2 regions of the Flavobacterium sp. GT3P67 genome follow, and region 2 is predicted to be linked to the other one. Evidence: riboswitches for the same ligand, from Rfam matches in the RefSeq annotation. Region 2 holds a riboswitch; the other holds the start of a gene.

Region 1 (4,438 bases), on a different contig from region 2:
AACGGGAGGTTTCACACAACGGCTACCGTAACTTTGTACCCAACCGTTTTTGGTAAACGTAAATCCATCTAATTGTTCACCAAAATATTCCACCATGTCATTGCGTTCAAATTCTCCGTGAACCAAAACGTCAATGCCGGTTTCTTCTTGAAAGCGGATGGTTTCTTCGGTTTCTTTTTGAAGTAAATCATCGTATTGTTGTTGGCTTAATTCTCCTTTTTTAAATTTGGCTCTCCAGCTTCGTACTTCCGTTGTTTGCGGGAAAGAACCAATAGTTGTAGTCGGGAATAATGGAAGATTTAATACATCTATTTGCTTTTTTCTTCTAATGGCAAATGGATTTTCTCTTTGGTCATCACCAGTTGTAATGCTGGCAACACGATTTTTTACCGCATCATTATGGATTAAAGTGGATGTTTTTCTGTTTTCATTGGCAACAGTATTTTCTTGAAAACGAATCGAATTAGTGGTGTCTATTTCATTCGAAGCAAAATATTTAAGCAGTACTATTTCTTCTGTTTTTTGTTTGGCGAAAGCCAACCATTGCTTGACTTCAGGAGTTAGCGTTGCGTTATTCGTTTCTAATTCCAAATCACACGGCGAGTGGATAAGAGAGCACGATGGCGCAATTAGGATTCTGTTTTCGCCAAGCGCATCAGTCGCTTTCTTGATAATAGCCAAGGAATTTTTGAAGTCATTTTTCCAAATATTTCTGCCATCCACAACACCAAGTGAAAGATTTACATTACTTGATAATTGTCCGGATTCCAGTATGTCATCCAATTGGGAATGACAACGAACCAAATCTAAATGCAAAGTATGGACGGGCAAAGCAAGAACGGTGTCAAGATTTTCTCCAGAACAATCAAAATAGTTGGCAAGAATTAGTTTGATTTTAGGGAAGCGTTTGTTGATTTCGGTATATGTATAAGTGATGGCGCTTCTTTCTCTATCCGTTAGATTCAAAGCCAAAAATGGTTCGTCAAATTGAATCCATTCTACATTTTCATTATCCAGTTTTTGAAGGATTTCAAAATATACCGGAAGCAATTTATCGATAAGGTCTATTCTATGGAAACCTGCTTCTTTTTCTTTTCCAAGAAGCAAGTAGGAAACAGGTCCTATAAGTACAGGCTTTGTAGCGATTCCTAAAGCATTGGCTTCTTTGAACTCATCGATTATTTTTTCAGAGAATAATTTGAATTCTTGGTCTTTGGTAAATTCCGGTACGATGTAATGGTAGTTGGTGTCAAACCATTTTGTCATTTCCATAGCAACTACATCTTGTCCTTCTTTTTGCGAGCCTCTGGCCATAGCAAAATATAAATCGATGGTAGAGTTTGTTTTAGCTAATTCTTGATAACGTTTTGGAATAACTCCTAATGTAAGTGATAAATCCAGGACTTGGTCGTAAAACGAAAAGTCATTGGAAGGGATTAAATCGATTCCGGTTTCGGCTTGTAACTGCCAGTTTTGCTTGCGGATAGAGGCACCTACAGTTAAAAGTTCGTCTGCGGAAATTTTTCCTGCCCAGTACGATTCACAGGCTTTTTTTAATTCTCTGTTGCTACCAATTCGCGGGTAGCCAAGATTGTTTGTTAGCATTTTTTTTGCTTTTTAAATGATGAATAAATCAGTTAAAAGCTCTTGATGCATTTCAAATGCTCGTTAGAAATAAATAGTAGAAAGGGGAAATGCGTTACGAAAGAGAGCCGCACAACAAGGCATAAATAGTTACGCTTATTGTGTTCAGAACGCACCATACCTGACTATTGCTTCAAATCGCGAAAGCATTGTCAATTCGATAAAAGGCAGGTCTCCTGACTTGTAACATTTTTATCATCCTTCCCATTCGTCATAGACTAACAGTGGATCTTATTTCAGATAAAAACTTTTTGTGTTACTTACAGTTGCGCGACAGTTCGTGATTTACACACGATTCCCTATTAATTTACAGTTAAGTAAAACCCTTATCGGTTGATGAAGAAATAAATTAAGAACTTAAATTCGGTACAAAAGTAGCACTAATCATTTAAAGTTTTTTCTATAGGTTTATAAATTTGTTATTTTTAGGATATTGTATTAATAGGAGCTGAAACTTTAAGTTTTTCATATAAATTAAGTAATACCTGACTTTATTTCTCTTGATAATGTGTCTATTTCTTCTATCTTTGGAAAGAAATTTTAAAAAGAAATCATGAACTGGGAACAACTTTTATCACTAAGACGACAAGGCGACAAAGGCAAAAGATTGCGTGTAGAACAAGACGATACCCGTTTGGGTTTTGAGGTTGATTACGACCGTATTATCTTCTCGGCCGCTTTTAGAAGTTTGCAGGATAAGACACAAGTTATTCCATTGTCAAAAACTGATTTTGTGCACACCAGATTGACACATAGTTTAGAAGTTTCGGTTGTTGGGCGTTCTTTAGGACGATTGGTTGGTAAAAAAATAATAGAAAAATATCCGCATCTGAAAGAAATTCATGGGTATCATATGAATGATTTTGGAGCTATAGTTGCCGCGGCGTCTTTGGCGCATGATATTGGGAATCCACCTTTTGGACATTCCGGTGAAAAAGCGATTGGAGAATATTTTTCGATTGGAAAAGGACAGCAATATAAAGATCAACTTTCGAAAAAAGAGTGGCAGGATTTAATTGATTTTGAAGGAAATGCAAATGGATTTTCAGTACTGACGGCAAGTCGTCCCGGAATTGAAGGCGGACTCCGAATTTCGTATGCGACTCTTGGTGCTTTTATGAAATACCCAAAAGAAAGTTTGCCAAAAAAACCAACCAAAGATATTGCCGATAAAAAATACGGCTTCTTTCAAACCGATAAAGCCTTTTTTCAAGATGTGGCTTCTGATATGGGTTTGATTCCAAATAAATCAGGAAACGATATTGGTTTTGAAAGGCACCCTTTGGCTTATTTAGTTGAAGCTGCTGATGATATTTGTTACACCATTATTGATTTTGAAGATGGAATAAACTTAGGTTTAGTTTCCGAAGATTTTGCGTTGGAATATTTGATAAAATTGGTAAAAGACAGCATTGATACGTCTAAATATAAGACTTTAGAAACCAAAGAAGATAGAATTAGTTATTTGCGCGCTTTGGCAATTGGTAGCTTAATTAATGATGCTGTAAAAGTTTTTGTCGAAAATGAAGCATTAATTCTGGAAGGCAAATTTCCTTTTGCCATCATGGATAAAAGTAAGTATAAAGCTCAAATGGATGATATAATAAAGATTAGTGTCAATAACATTTATCAAAGCCGAGAAGTCATCGAGAAAGAAATCGTTGGCTATCAAATTATTCAAACTTTGCTGGATAAATTCATAACCGCTTTCAATAATAAATTCAATGGAAATGCTTCTAATTACGATGCGTTAATTCTTAAAATGTTGCCGGAAAAGCATCATTTGGAAAAAGAGAATCTATATGGGAGATTACTCCATATTTGTCATTTTATTTCTTTACTGACGGATGGAAATGCCTTGCTGTATTATAAAACAATCACTGCGGCAAAAAGTTAGAAACTAAGCATGATTGAATTAAATTGTGATATTAAATAAAAAGAATTAAATTTATCCTTTTAACTAGGTATTTTACTAATTGATCAGTTTTTATGAAAAAAATATTACTTTCTATAATTGTTGCACTACCATTATTGAGTTTTTCTCAATCAAATAAAGAAATAATTCAAAATTATTTAAGCACGCCCCAGGCTAAGAGCAGTATCTCAAATCGTAATTTCAACGATTGGATTATTCAAAGCGAGGGTGGATCCACCAGTTCTGGAATAGAAAACTGTTACGTGATACAACGCTATCAGGGAATTGAAATATTCAGAGCTGTTTCAAACTTTTCTGTAAAGAGTAGTAAAGTAATTGATGTTAAGAAAAGGATAGTTGAAGATGTTTCAAATAAAGTAAATACAAAAAAACCGTCTCTATCAGTTTCAGATGCTTTAGCTAAAGCGTATTTTCATTTAGGAATTAAGGCAAGTAACCCATTTACTATTTTAGAAAATTTAGAAGAAAATAAATTTAGACTGAGTAATGGTTTAGGAACAGAAGATCCTGTTGCTGCAAATTTAGTATACCATCAAGCAAAAGATAGTAAATTGATTTTGGCATGGGATTTTACAATTCATACCCGCACACATGAGCATATTTGGAGTGTAAGAATAGATGCGCTTAGTGGAAAAATGTTAGAGAAAAATGATTTTGTAATTTCTTGTAGTTTTGATAGAAATAAGGCTTACACTACCATAACTGATGATTCATCAACTGAATATTTAAGAAACACCTATAAACAAATTTATTCAGGATCTTCCTCTAAAGCAGCTGGAGGTTCTTATCGTGTAATTCCATCTAATTTTGAAAGCCCAAATCATAGCCCTTTTCAACTTGTTTCTAACCCTTCAGATA
Region 2 (4,438 bases):
GGATTTGATTTCGGCTAAAATAGGGAAGGGAACACACTCTTTTTTACAAGGACCTGCAATGAGTAAAACAGAAGTTGAATTGTGTTTTATGAAAGGAAGTGAAATTGTTGCCTCTATTGCAAAAACGGGCAGTAATTGTATTGGTTTTGGTGAAATGGGTATTGGGAACACAGCTACTGCTTCAGTTTTAATGAGTATTATTTTAGAATTACCAATTGAAGATTGCGTAGGAAAAGGCACTGGTGTAAATAAAGAACAGTTGAATCAAAAAATTAGTATCCTTAAAAAATGCCTTGCTAATTATGATGGTTCGGATGATTTAGATAACAAGTTAGCCTATTTCGGTGGATTTGAAATCATGCAAATGGTAGGTGGAATGCTTCAGGCAAAAGAAGCCAATATGTTGATTCTTGTTGATGGCTTTATCTGTAGTGTCGCTTTTTTAATTGCCTCTAAAAAGAATCCGTCCATTATTAAAAATGCTATTTTTTGCCATTCTTCTGCTGAGCAAGGACATCAAAAAATATTAGATTATCTAGGAGCTCGTTCTATATTGCAACTCGATTTGCGATTGGGCGAAGGAACGGGTTGTGCCATTGCTTTTCCTATAATTGAGTCGGCTGTAGCTTTCTTGAATGATATGGCGAGTTTTGAATCTGCGGGGGTTAGCGGTCGATAAACGATAGAGACGTACGATTGTAGAGACGCACTGCAGTGCGTCTCTACGTGAGAAATAAAATCAAAAAATAATTCCAAAAATGAAAAAAGAAGTACACATATTTTTTACGGCATTAATGTTTTACACCAGGATTCCGTGTCCTAAAAACATCGATCATAATCCAGATTATTTAAATAAAGCGTCCCGTTATTTTCCATTAATTGGGTGGATTGTAGGTAGCGTTGCTTTTGGAGTATACTGTGTTTTTAATTATTTAATTGCTCCTGAAATTGCGATAATCTTCTCTATGATTGCTTCCGTTTTAGTGACGGGAGCTTTTCATGAAGATGGTTTTGCTGATGTTTGCGATGGTTTTGGTGGCGGTTGGACCAAAGAAAAAATACTGATGATTATGAAGGACAGCGCCATTGGTGCTTATGGAGCTATTGGTTTAGTGCTATTGTTAGTGCTTAAATTTCAAGGGTTGACTCAATTAATTGATGTGTCGGATAATCCTAAATTTATAATTTACAATTCACAATTTGTAATTTTATTATTGCTTATTACAGCGCATTCGATCAGTCGGTTAGCGGCGATTTCAATTGTTTTTACCCATGAATATTCTCGTGAGGATGCTTCCAGTAAAAGCAAGCCTATTGCACAAAGTTATTCCTGGAGAGAAGTGGTGGGAGCTTTCTTTTTTGGATTACTACCATTAGTTATTTTATCCTATAACCAATTGCAAATACTGTTGGTTTTAATCCCTGTTTTTCTGACTCGATTTTTTTTAGCCCGTTATTTTCAGAAATGGATTGATGGATATACCGGAGATTGTTTGGGTGCAACCCAACAGGTTTGTGAAGTAGTTTTTTATCTATCAGTTATTGCATTATGGAAGTTTATTTAGTACGTCACACGGAAACGGTTTGCGAAAAAGGAATTTGTTATGGACAATCGGATGTGAAAATCATGGAGCCTTATGACGCTGTTTTTTACTCTGTTTTGAGCCAATTGCCTCAAGATGCAATATTATATTCGAGTCCTTTGCTTCGCTGTGTGCTTTTGGCAAATTATATAAAAGACAATTCAGAAATTGCTGTTATTAATGAAGATTTCCGTTTAATGGAAATGAATTTTGGGGATTGGGAAATGAAAAATTGGGATGTAATTCCACCTGATGATTTCACACCTTGGATGACTGATTTTGTAAATGTTCGTGTACCCAATGGAGAGTCATTTACAGATTTACATGATCGAGTAGTTGATTTTATAAATAATGAACTTCATGCAACCAATTCAAAACCAGTAATCATTGTGGCACATGCTGGAGTGATCCGAAGTTTTTTATGTAAAATTTCGGATATATCGCTAAAGGATGCTTTTCAGAATAAAGTAGATTTTGGGGCTGTAATTAAAATTGAATTATAAAATTCGCAATTATTTAGGTTATTAACTTAATATAATTTTATCTTTGCCGCCGTATTGAGGTTGAGGTTTGTTTTTTCAAACCACATTAAAAGGGAAGAGAGTGATTGAAAATTAACGATTTTAGATTTAAAAATCAGAAATCATTATTCAAATTCAAAAATCTCACGCTGTACCCGCAACTGTAAGCTACCAAGCTTGTTGTTATCTACAAAACCACTGAGTTAGCTGAATTCATTTCAGTTTCTTGGGAAGGTAAACAACAAGACGCAAGCCAGGAGACCTGCCTATTACATCGAGTATCAAACTTTCGGGAAAAAAGGTTTGGGTATGGGTCATTCTATGCTTTTCTCCCAACAATTATTAAAATTTACATTTTTAAAATGAACAAAAAATTCATTCGCTTTAGTGCGATTGCATTGTTATTTGCAATGAACACGTATGCACAAGAACAAGAGCCAAAACAACTTGATGAGATTGTTGTTTCCGATTCGAAATTTGCATTGGCAAAAGAAAAATCAGGAAAAGTTATCGTGAAAATTACTGCTGCAGATTTGAAGAAAAAAGCAGGACAATCAGTAGCTTCAATTTTAAGTACGGTAGCTGGTGTTGAAATCAATGGAAATCAGAGTCGTAATGGGAAAGATTTGGGACTTTACATTCGTGGAGGAAGAAATCATCAGGTTTTAATTTTGATTGACGGTGTTCCGGTAACAGATGCTTCCGGGATTAGTTTATCGTATGATTTGAGATTGCTTCCTGTGGAGCAAATTGAAAGTATTGAGATTATGAAAAGCGCTTCAAGTACGTTGTACGGCTCTGGAGCAGCAACTGGTGTGATTAATATTACACTTAAAAAAGCAGGTAAAAAAGCTATTGCTGGAAATGCATACGTGAATATTGGTACGCAAACAGCTGCCAAAAATGCAAATTATAGCATACAAGATTACAATCAGGGCTTTGCTGTAAATGGTGGTTTTGAAAAAGTAAATTATTTTGCTTCTTTAAATAGTACTGAAACTACAGGAATTTCTGAGGCAAGACCATTAAATTCAAATACTAAATTTGAAAGCGATGATTTTTCAAGAGTAAATTCTTTAGTGAAAATTGGTTTTACGCCAACTAAGAAATTATCGTTGGATTTCTTTGCTAATTATGACCGAATGAAAAACGGTTTTGATGCAGGTTCATTTTCAGATGATTTAACAAACTTTAGCCTTTCAGAGCAATTTAGAGTTGGTTTTTCTCCAAAATATAAATATAATAAAGGAGAATTGGTAATTAATACGGGTGCAAATGTAATCAACCGTGACATCTTTAGTTATGGATCTTTATTTCAAGCAAAGTCAAGAAGCGTTAATGTGGATGCCTTTAATAAATATGAAATTTCATCTCAATTATTTGTGGTTACAGGAGCGCAATTTCAGTTCCACGAAATGTCAAACACAAGCCAGTATGATGCAATTACAACTGATGTAGCAAAATTCAATATGATTGATCCCTATGTAACGGCTGTTTATAATTCTGACTTTGGATTAAATTTAAATGCCGGAGCACGTTATACTATTCATAGTAAATACGGAAATAATTTAGTGTATAACGTAAATCCATCGTATAGCTTTTCAGAATCATTAAAGGTATTGGCTTCTTATAGTACTGCATTTGTTACTCCAAGTTTGTACCAATTATACTCTCCGTATGGTGATTTGGATTTATCTCCAGAGAAAGATGCGACTGCCGAAGTTGGTTTTGAAGTAAGTTTAGTAAATAAAAAATTGGTTTTAAATGTAGTTGTTTTTCAAAGAGAAGAGGAAGATGCAATAGGATTTGATTTGATGACTTATAAATACTTTAATGTTGATGGTAAAAACAAAGCCAAAGGTCTTGAAACAATGATTTCTTATGCTTTTAATGATAAAGTAAAATTCAATGCCAATTATACTTTCACCGAATTAGAAAGACAATCTCGTATTCTAAATCCAAAACATAAAGTAAATGCTTCCGTGGATGTGCAAGCATCAACACGTCTTGCCTTTAATCTGGCGTATCAATTTGTGTCAGACAGATATTTAGAATACACGACTTACCCGGGGCCTACTTATAATCCTGTTTTAAACTCCGAAATTTTGAAAGACTATCAATTGGTAAATGCCGTTGTTCGTTATGAATTGATAAAAAATAGATTGAATATTTTTGGTACAGTAGATAATATTTTGGATAAAGATTTTGTTGAAAGTCGCGGATACACTACTAGAGGAAGAAATTTTAAATTAGGTTTGAATTTCTTGTTCTAAAAAATAAATAAAAAAAAATTATTTTAGTTTTAGTCTTAATTCCCGTTCCCTAATTTGGAAC

What was found. A riboswitch is a leader RNA that binds a small molecule or an ion and turns the genes downstream of it on or off. The one in region 2 is predicted to bind cobalamin.
Region 1: another riboswitch for cobalamin. It lies ahead of metE (5-methyltetrahydropteroyltriglutamate--homocysteine S-methyltransferase); the one in region 2 lies ahead of E0H99_RS06505 (TonB-dependent receptor plug domain-containing protein).

The regions. Positions count from the first base shown of each region.
Region 1 is NZ_SMLF01000001.1:174,353-178,790, reverse strand. It holds gene metE (5-methyltetrahydropteroyltriglutamate--homocysteine S-methyltransferase) at 1-1,605, opposite strand, end outside; cobalamin riboswitch at 1,793-1,987, opposite strand; gene dgt (dGTP triphosphohydrolase) at 2,198-3,541, shown strand; gene E0H99_RS00735 (T9SS-dependent M36 family metallopeptidase) at 3,634-4,438, shown strand, end outside.
Region 2 is NZ_SMLF01000003.1:41,880-46,317, reverse strand. It holds gene cobT (nicotinate-nucleotide--dimethylbenzimidazole phosphoribosyltransferase) at 1-679, shown strand, start outside; gene E0H99_RS06515 (adenosylcobinamide-GDP ribazoletransferase) at 759-1,565, shown strand; gene cobC (alpha-ribazole phosphatase) at 1,550-2,086, shown strand; cobalamin riboswitch at 2,133-2,389, shown strand; gene E0H99_RS06505 (TonB-dependent receptor plug domain-containing protein) at 2,467-4,377, shown strand.